Linked DNA regions of Azoarcus sp. CIB. The protein of the gene in region 3 interacts with the protein of the main gene of each other region in a pairwise test. Links are inferred from orthologs where the notes say so. Each region holds a gene or a part of one and is shown on either strand. Other genes may lie near its edges.

Region 1 (3,132 bases), 2.5 Mb from region 3 along the record:
GGAATTGCCCACCCACTCCGTGGCCGCGGTCGCCTCGCGCACGGCCTGGTGCCAGAGCATCGTGGCGCGCTCGATGGTTACGCCGGCCTTGCGGGCATACCAGGGCAGTAGTTTCGGGGTTTTCATGGTCGGGTTCTCCTGATGGCCATCGTCGGCCAGTTCTTGCGTCGCGCGGATCGGCCTCTTGAGCCGGCCGTGTAGGGCGCGGTTAGTGCGATGCAGCATCGAAATTGGTTGCAATTTTCTTCGTTTCGGCGGCGCGATTCCTTGATATTTCTCAACGAATTGCTGCTCTGCACAATTCAAAAGTACGCCGATCGTTATACGTTTTCAACTGTATGTTGCATTGCCACAACGGTTTCCAGGTTCAACTGAATCGGTTTTTGGGCCTCGTCCTGGTCCGGGGGCGACGATCCGGGAAGAAACAAGGTGCCGCTCCCGGTTAGAATCGCGGCCTGAACAGGAAGCCCGCATGTCCGATCTGCTCGCCAATCTCAATCCCGAACAACTCCAAGCCGTCACCCTTCCGCCTCAGCATGCGCTGATCCTTGCCGGTGCAGGTTCGGGCAAGACCCGCGTCCTCACGACCCGCATCGCGTGGCTGGTGCAGACCGGGCAGGCCGATCCGCAAGGCGTTCTCGCGGTGACCTTCACCAACAAGGCGGCGAAGGAGCTGCTGGGCCGCCTGTCGGCGATGCTGCCGCTGTCCTTCGGCCATTCCGCACGCGGAATGTGGATCGGCACCTTTCACGGGCTGTGCAACCGCCTGCTGCGTGCGCACCACCGTGACGCCGGTTTGCCGCAGTTGTTCCAGATCCTCGATTCCGGCGACCAACTCGCCGCGATCAAGCGTCTGCTGAAGGCGCTCAACGTCGATGACGAGAAGTTTCCGCCGCGCGAACTGCAACATTTCATCAATGCCCAGAAAGAAGCCGGTCTGCGTCCGCATGCCGTCGAAGCCTGGGACGATTACACCCGACGCCGGGTGGAGCTTTTCGCGGAGTATGAGGCGCAATGCCAACGCGAGTCTGTTGTGGATTTTGCGGAGTTGCTGCTGCGCACGTACGAGTTGCTGGAGCGCAATGAACCGATCCGTCGTCACTACCAGCGTCGATTCCGTCACATCCTGGTCGACGAGTTCCAGGACACGAACCGCCTGCAGTACCGCTGGCTGAAGCTGCTCGCCGACGACGGGCGTGAAGGCGGCGCCACGTTGTTCTGCGTGGGTGACGACGATCAGTCGATCTACCGCTTCCGCGGCGCGGAAGTCGGCAACATGCGCGACTTCGAGCGCGAGTTCCGCGTCGCCAACGTGATCCGGCTGGAACAGAACTACCGCTCGCACGGCAACATCCTCGACGCGGCGAACGCGATCATCCGCCACAACACTGCCCGGCTGGGCAAGAACCTGTGGACCGAACGCGGTGCGGGCGAACCGATCCGCGTGTTCGAGGCCTATGCGGACATGGACGAGGCGCGCTGGATCGTCGAAGAGATCCAGTCGCTGGTGCGCGACGGCATGAGTCGGTCGGACGTCGCGCTGCTCTATCGTTCGAATGCGCAGTCGCGCGTGCTCGAACACCAGCTGTTTTCGGCGGGCATCGCGTATCGCGTCTATGGCGGTCTGCGCTTCTTCGAGCGTCAGGAGATCAAGCATGCGCTGGCCTACCTGCGCCTGATCGCCAATCCCGACGACGACACGGCGTTCAGCCGCGTCGTGAATTTTCCGACGCGGGGCATCGGTGCGCGTTCCCTCGAAGCGCTGCAGGACGCTGCGCGTACCTGGAACGCGAGCCTGTACTCGACGGTGCCGCACCTTTCGGGCAAGCCGGGGACGGTGCTGGCGCAGTTTGTGCGCCTTGTCGAGGATCTGCGCCGCGACACGTCACGTCTGCCGCTTCCCGAACTCGTGGACCATGTGCTTGACGCCAGCGGCCTGCGTGATTTCTATCGCAGCGAGAAGGAAGGGCAGGAGCGGCTGGAGAACCTCGACGAAGTCATCAACGCGGCGGCGAACTTCCTCGGCGAGTCGGGCGCGGATGCCGAGGCGCTCGCGCAGCCGCATGCGCTGCTGGCCGATTTTCTCGCCCACGCGTCGCTCGAGGCGGGCGAGCATCAGGCCGACGCCGGCAGCGATGCCGTGCAGTTGATGACCGTGCATTCGTCGAAGGGGCTGGAGTTCGACGTGGTCTTCCTCACGGGGCTCGAGGAAGGTTTGTTCCCGCACGAAAACAGTGCGCTCGAGAACGAGGGGCTGGAGGAGGAGCGGCGCCTGATGTATGTCGCGGTAACGCGGGCGCGCGAGCGGCTGTACCTGAGTTTTGCGCAGAGCCGCATGCTGCACGGCCAGACGCGCTACAACCTGCGCTCGCGCTTCCTCGAGGAAATTCCCGAAGGGCTGGTGAAATGGCTTTCGCCGCCCAGCCCGCGCAGCATGGGCGCGCGCAGTGGTGCGGGGATGCGCGTCGAGCCCGCGCGCTCGGGATTCGTGTCCAAGTCGGTGCAGGCGTCGCCGCGAAGCCAGGATCTGGGTGGCCTGCGGGTCGGCCAGCTGGTGACCCATGCGAAGTTCGGCCAGGGGGTGATCGTTGCGGCCGAGGGTAGTGGCGCCGATGCGCGGGTGCAGATCAATTTTGGCTCGGCCGGCATCAAGTGGCTGATGCTGGCCGTGGCGAAGCTCAGTCCCGCCTGATGTGATGGGTAGCGCCCCGCCGCGACGCGGGGCGCCGGGTCGTGCCGGGCTCAGGCCCCGTAGGTGCGCGCGAGCCGGTCGTGGAGCGCGACGTATTCCTGCGCGAGCTTGTGCTTTGGGTCGAGATGGATCATCGGGCGCGACTGCTCGTGCGACTCCTTGATCTTCACCGATGCCGAGAGGTAGGGAGCCAGCACCGGCAAGCCTTCGTCGATCAGCTCTTGTACGACCTTCTGCGGCAGGCCGGCGCGAGCCTGGAACTGGTTAACGACGATGCCTTCCACCGACAGGTCGCGGTTGTGGTCGGCCCGGATCTCCTGCACGTTCTCGAGGAGCGCATACAGCGCGCGCCGCGAGAACTCGTCGCAGTCGAAGGGGATCAGGCAGCTGTCCGCAGCAATCAGCGCGGAGCGGGTGTAGAAGTTCAGCGCGGGTGGGGT
Region 2 (2,927 bases), 990 kb from region 3 along the record:
CATTCACGTTCAAACCGACTGCAGCAGCGTTCAGACCATCGGTATTCGGAACGCGGCCAACGGACACGATCAGGCGATCGCAATCCAGCTTCGCTTCCTTGCCGTCCTTGTCGGTGTAGGCGATCGACACGCCCTTCTTGGTGACCTTCGTGTCGCCGATGGTCACGCCGGTCTGGATCTGGAGCCCCTGCTTCGCGAAGACTTTCAGCGCTTCCTTGGCCACATCCACGTCGGCGAAGCCCATGAAGTCCGGCAGCGCTTCGAGCACGGTGACTTCCGCGCCCAGGCGACGCCACACCGAACCCATCTCCAGGCCGATCACGCCGGCGCCGATGACGCCCAGCTTCTTCGGCACTGCATCGAAGTCGAGCGCACCGACGTTGTCGCAAACGATCTTGTTATCGACCGGAATGCCGGGCAGATGTCGGGGCTTGGAGCCCGTCGCGATGATGATGTGCTTGGCCTCGACCGTCTCGTTGCCGACCTTGACCACGTAACCGCCCGCACCGGCGCTTTCGAAGCTGCCGTGCCCGGCCAGGAAGGTCACCTTGTTCTTCTTGAACAGGCCCTTGATGCCTTGGGTGAGTTGGTCCACGACCTTGTTCTTGCGGCCGATCATCGTCAGCACGTCGATACTCACGCCACCGCTCACCTTGATGCCCTGGCCTTCGAAAGCGTGTTCCGCCTCTTCGAACAGGTGCGAGGTGTGTAGCAACGCCTTGGAAGGGATGCACCCGACGTTCAGGCAGGTACCGCCAAGACGCGGCTCGCCCTTCGGATCGGCGTACGGATTTGACTCGGCGCACGCCGTCTTGAAACCCAGTTGTGCGGCACGAATCGCCGCCACATACCCGCCCGGCCCGCCGCCGATGACGAGTACGTCGAATTGCTTGTCAGCCATCATTCACTCCGGAAAAAGGAAAAGCGTGGTGCCACGCCGGACGCACCGGTCCGACGGGGCACCACGCACTATGTCGATTACACGTCGAGGATCAGGCGGGCAGGATCTTCCAGCGCTTCCTTCATCGTCACGAGGCCGAGCACAGCTTCACGACCGTCGATGATGCGGTGGTCGTACGACATGGCCAGGTAGTTGATCGGACGGATGACAATCTGGCCGTTTTCGACCACCGGACGGTCCTTGGTCGCATGGATGCCAAGGATGGCCGACTGCGGCGGGTTGATGATCGGCGTCGACAGCATCGAACCGAACACGCCGCCGTTGGAAATGGAGAACGTGCCGCCGGAGAGCTCCTCGAGCGACAGCTTGCCGTCCTTCGCCTTCTGGCCGAACTCGGCGATCTTCTTCTCGATGTCGGCGATCGACATCTGATCAGCATCACGCAGGATGGGCACGACGAGGCCGCGCGGCGAACCGACCGCGATACCGATGTCGATGTAGCCGTGGTAGATGATGTCCGTGCCGTCAACCGACGCATTCAGGACGGGGAACTTCTTCAGGGCAGCAACCGCAGCCTTGACGAAGAAGCCCATGAAGCCGAGACGCACGCCGTGCGCCTTCTCGAACTTGTCGCCGTACTGCTTGCGCAGCGCCATGACCGGAGCCATGTTCACTTCGTTGAACGTCGTCAGGATCGCGTTTTCGTTCTTCGACTGGAGCAGGCGTTCGGCGATGCGCTGGCGCAGGCGGGTCATCGGCACGCGCTCTTCCGGACGATCGCCGGTCAGGGCGAGCGAGGCGGGCGCAGCGGCCGGAACTGCAGCGCGCGGCTGAGCCGCAACCGCATCTTCCTTCGTCACGCGCCCGCCGCGGCCGGAACCCGCGACGTCGGAGCTCGGGATGCCCTTCTCTTCGAGAATTTTGCGCGCAGCCGGGCTGGCCGAAGCCGCCGCAGCGGCTGACGGTGCCGCAGCGGCCGCCGTCGGGGCAGCAGCAGGAGCCGCCGCACCGGCGGCCGCCTTGGCTTCGGTGTCGATCTGGGCGATCAGTTCGCCCGACGTCACATTTTCGCCGTTCGCCTTGACGATCCTGACGAGCACGCCATCGGCCGGAGCCGGGGTCTCGAGGACCACCTTGTCCGTCTCGATGTCGATCAGGTTCTCATCGCGCGACACCGCGTCGCCTTCCTTCTTGTGCCAGGAAACCAGCGTGGCTTCCGAAACCGATTCCGACAGTTGCGGAACTTTCACTTCAATCAGCATGTAGTCTTCTCCCGAAGTTCGAACTTTTGCTTATTAGTTGGGCGATTGTTGCGTCGTGTCCTGGATGGGACCGAATGCGTTTTCCATGATGGCCTTCTGCTGCGCGTTGTGCTTGGCGTAGTAGCCCACCGCCGGCGAGGCCGACGCGGGACGGCTAACGAGCAGCAGTTTGCGCTTGGTGCCCAGCACGTTGACCAGGTGCTGGCGCGAGGCCAACCAGTACCACGCACCCTGATTGCGCGGCTCTTCCTGAACCCAGACGACTTCCTTGGCATTCGGGAACTGGTTGATCGCGGTAGCGAACGCGTCGGTGGGGAACGGGTAGATCTGTTCGATGCGGACAAGCGCCGTATCGATGATCTTGTTTTCGCGACGATGCGCGAGCAGCTCGTAGTAGACCTTGCCCTGGCACAGCACCACGCGCTTGACCTTCTTCGGATCGAGCTTCTCGACCTCGGGGATCACGGTCTGGAAACTGCCCGTGGCCAGTTCGTCGATCGTCGAGATCGCTTCCTTGTGACGCAGCAGCGACTTCGGCGTGACGATGATGAGCGGCTTGCGCAGCTTGCGCAGCATCTGGCGACGCAGCAGGTGGAAGACCTGGGCGGGCGTCGTCGGCACGCAGATCTGCCAGTTGTTCTCGGCGGCGAGACTCATGAAGCGCTCGGGGCGGCACGACGAGTGCTCGGGACCCTGCCCTTCATAGCCGTGCGGGAGCATCATCACGAGGCCGCTCAGGCGGCCCCACTTCGCTTCGCCGGAGC
Region 3 (3,017 bases):
TGTCGCGTGGCAATTGCCGCGCGAGGGCGCGCACGAACTTGTCGGGGAAAGCGCCGTCGGCGTCGGGCGTTCCCGCGACCTCGTAGTAGAGGGCGCGAAAGTTGTCCGGTGTCGGCGAGATGCGCCGCGCCGCGAACAGACGCAGGACTTCGCGGGCAATTTCCGATGGCTGAGTTGGGGCGGGCATCGACAGCAGCTTTCACGCGGGCAAGTTGAGCGCCGATTATAGGGAGATCGGCGCAATACCGGACATGCGGGCAGGGATTTGCGCGTGAAATTTCTGCCGGCCGATGCATGACCGTGCCGGAGGGCTTCGACAGGCCAGGCCCGGAATTCAGCGCTCGTCGGCGGCGCTGCGAGCCTGCATTCGCATGAACCACACCGCGAAGATCGTTGCCGCCGCGAGGGTCGTCGCCTCGACGACGTGGCCGGTGCCGAGCATCAGGCCGGAGGCGCCGCCGCAGCCCATCAGCAGTCGATTGATCCACTGTTCCATATTGGTCTCCGTCGGGAAAAGAGCCCTCTCCGGGGCCGTGTTGATCGAGTGCTGTAAGTATATACAGTATTCGAATCTGGCTGCAAGTGATCGGTGCGGCGTTCGCGCGCCGGACGCGGGCGGCGCGCGAACAATGAAAAAGGGGCGCCGAAGCGCCCCTTTTGATCTTGGTCCTGCCGTGCTTACTTCTTGCGAGGCGGCGGCACGTCGGTGCAGCTGCCGTGTGCGACCTCCGCCGCCATGCCGACGGTTTCGCCCAGCGTCGGGTGCGGGTGGATGGTCTTGCCGATATCCACCGCGTCCGCGCCCATCTCGATGGCGAGGCACACTTCGCCGATCATGTCGCCGGCCGAGGGGCCGACGATCGCGCCGCCGATCACGCGGTGCGTTTCGGCGTCGAAGATCAGTTTGGTGAAGCCGTAGTCGGCGCCGTTGGCGATCGCGCGGCCGGAAGCGGCCCACGGGAACTTGGCGGTCTCGATCTTGCGGCCTTCCTTCTTCGCCTGTTCCTCGGTGTAGCCGACCCATGCCACTTCCGGATGGGTGTAGGCGACGCCCGGGATCACTGTGGCGTCGAAGGCGGACTTTTCGCCGGCGGCGACTTCGGCCGCGACGTGGGCTTCATGCACCGCCTTGTGGGCGAGCATCGGGTTGCCGACGACGTCGCCGATCGCGAAGATGTTGGGCACGTTGGTGCGCATCTGCGCGTCGACCGGGATGAAGCCGCGATCCGTGACGACGACGCCAGCCTTCTCGGCACCGATCTTCTTGCCGTTGGGGCTGCGGCCGGCGGCCTGCAGGATCATGTCGTAACGCTGCGGTCCGGCCGGGGCCTTCTCGCCTTCGAAGGTGACCCACAGGCCGTCGTCCTTCGCCTCGACGGCGACGGTCTTGGTCTTGAGCATGATGCTGTCGAAGCGGTGGGCGTTCTGCTTCTCCCACACCTTGACGGCGTCGCGGTCCGGGCCCTGCATCAGGGCGTCGAGCATTTCGACGACATCGACACGGGTGCCGAGCGTCGAATACACCGTCGCCATCTCGAGGCCGATGATGCCGCCGCCGATGACGAGCATCTTCGCCGGCACCTGGCGCAGCTCCAGCGCACCGGTGGAGTCGACGATGCGCGGGTCGCGCGGGATGAAGGGCAGGTGCACCGCGGCCGAACCGGCGGCGATGATGCACTGCTTGAACTTGATGACCTTCTTCTCGCCGGTCTTGTCCTGTGCGTCGCCGGTCGTGACTTCGACTTCGACGTGGTTCGGGTCGAGGAAGCTGCCGTAGCCGCGCACGATGTCGACCTTGCGGACCTTGGCCATGCCGGCAAGACCGCCGGTGAGCTTGCCGACGACCTTGTCCTTGTGGGCGCGTAGCGCGTCGATATCGACGGTGGGCTTGGCGAAGGTAATGCCGGCGGCGGACATGTGCTCGGCCTCGTCCATCACCGCTGCGACGTGCAGCAGGGCCTTGGACGGGATGCAGCCGACGTTCAGGCACACGCCGCCGAGGGTCGCGTAGCGCTCGACGATGACGGTCTTCATGCCGAGGTCGGCCGAGCGGAACGCGGCGGAGTAGCCGCCGGGGCCTGCGCCGAGCACGAGCATGTCGCACTCGATGTCGGCACCGCCGGCGTGGCTCGCCGCGGCCGGGGCTGCGACGGTTTTTGCCCCTCCCCCTTCAAGGGGGAGGCTGGGAGGGGGATGGGTTTTGCCGGCAGCTTCGCCAGACCCATCCCCACCCTGTCCCTCCCCTTGAAGGGGAGGGGACCCTGCTCCGGCCGCTTCGACCTTGATCAGCACGGCGCCTTCACCGACCTTGTCGCCAACCTTCACCAGCACTTCGGTGACGACACCCGCGGCCGACGACGGCACGTCCATCGTCGCCTTGTCGGACTCGAGCGTGCAGATCGCGTCGTCGACCTTGATGGTGTCGCCGGCCTTCACGAACAGCTCGATCACCGGGACGGACTCGAAATCGCCGATGTCCGGAACCTTGACTTCAACTTGGCTCATGGTGCGGCCTCCTTACAGCATGACCCGACGGAAGTCGGCCAGCAGTTGAGCGAGATAGACGTTGAAGCGGGTCGCCAGCGCGCCGTCGATGACGCGGTGGTCGGCCGTCAGCGACATCGGCAGCGTCAGGCGCGGCACGAAAGCTTTGCCGTCCCACACCGGTTTCATGACCGACTTGTTGACGCCGAGGATCGCGACTTCGGGCGCATTGACGATCGGCGCGAAGTAGGTGCCGCCGATGCCGCCCAAGCTGGAGATTGTGAAGCACGCACCCGACATGTCGGCCGGGCCGAGCTTGCCGTCGCGCGCCTTCTTCGCCAGTTCGCCGGATTCCGCGGCGATCTCGAACACGCTCTTCTTGTCGGCGTTCTTGATGACCGGCACGACGAGCCCGTTCGGGGTGTCGGCCGCGAAGGCGATGTTGAAGTACTTCTTGTAGACCAAGTTGTCGCCGTCGAGCGAGGTGTTGAACTCGGGGAATTCCTGCAGCGCGCGCACCGAGGCCTTGATGA

The links.
Region 1: the proteins of lpdA (region 3) and AzCIB_RS16035 interact in binary tests that used the Escherichia coli proteins (3 or more experiments, as listed by UniProt). The link is inferred for Azoarcus sp. CIB from one-to-one orthologs.
Region 2: the proteins of lpdA (region 3) and odhB interact in binary tests that used the Escherichia coli proteins (3 or more experiments, as listed by UniProt). The link is inferred for Azoarcus sp. CIB from one-to-one orthologs.

Annotation. Positions count from the first base shown.
Region 1 is NZ_CP011072.1:3,601,560-3,604,691, reverse strand. Bases 104-3,082 are described here. They hold AzCIB_RS16035 (UvrD-helicase domain-containing protein), read left to right. Parts: upstream 104-472; coding sequence 473-2,692; downstream 2,693-3,082. Other genes in these bases: AzCIB_RS16030 (ParA family protein), read right to left, coding at 2,743-3,082; AzCIB_RS16040 (hypothetical protein), read right to left, coding at 104-126. Outside these bases: more of AzCIB_RS16040, read right to left, coding at 1-103; more of AzCIB_RS16030, read right to left, coding at 3,083-3,132. UniProt on the Escherichia coli protein: A helicase with DNA-dependent ATPase activity. Unwinds DNA duplexes with 3'-5' polarity. Translocates on single-stranded DNA with 3'-5' polarity. Initiates unwinding more efficiently from a nicked substrate than double-stranded DNA.
Region 2 is NZ_CP011072.1:2,082,450-2,085,376, forward strand. The notes cover bases 72-2,845. They hold odhB (2-oxoglutarate dehydrogenase complex dihydrolipoyllysine-residue succinyltransferase), read right to left. Parts: upstream 2,164-2,845; coding sequence 979-2,163; downstream 72-978. Other genes in these bases: lpdA (dihydrolipoyl dehydrogenase), read right to left, coding at 72-901; AzCIB_RS09210 (2-oxoglutarate dehydrogenase E1 component), read right to left, coding at 2,197-2,845. In the rest of the region: more of lpdA, read right to left, coding at 1-71; more of AzCIB_RS09210, read right to left, coding at 2,846-2,927. UniProt on the Escherichia coli protein: E2 component of the 2-oxoglutarate dehydrogenase (OGDH) complex which catalyzes the second step in the conversion of 2-oxoglutarate to succinyl-CoA and CO(2).
Region 3 is NZ_CP011072.1:1,095,413-1,098,429, forward strand. What follows is about bases 93-2,956. They hold lpdA (dihydrolipoyl dehydrogenase), read right to left. Parts: upstream 2,506-2,956; coding sequence 679-2,505; downstream 93-678. Other genes in these bases: AzCIB_RS04900 (GGDEF domain-containing protein), read right to left, coding at 93-187; AzCIB_RS24045 (hypothetical protein), read right to left, coding at 335-496; aceF (dihydrolipoyllysine-residue acetyltransferase), read right to left, coding at 2,518-2,956. Outside these bases: more of AzCIB_RS04900, read right to left, coding at 1-92; more of aceF, read right to left, coding at 2,957-3,017. UniProt on the Escherichia coli protein: Lipoamide dehydrogenase is a component of the glycine cleavage system as well as of the alpha-ketoacid dehydrogenase complexes.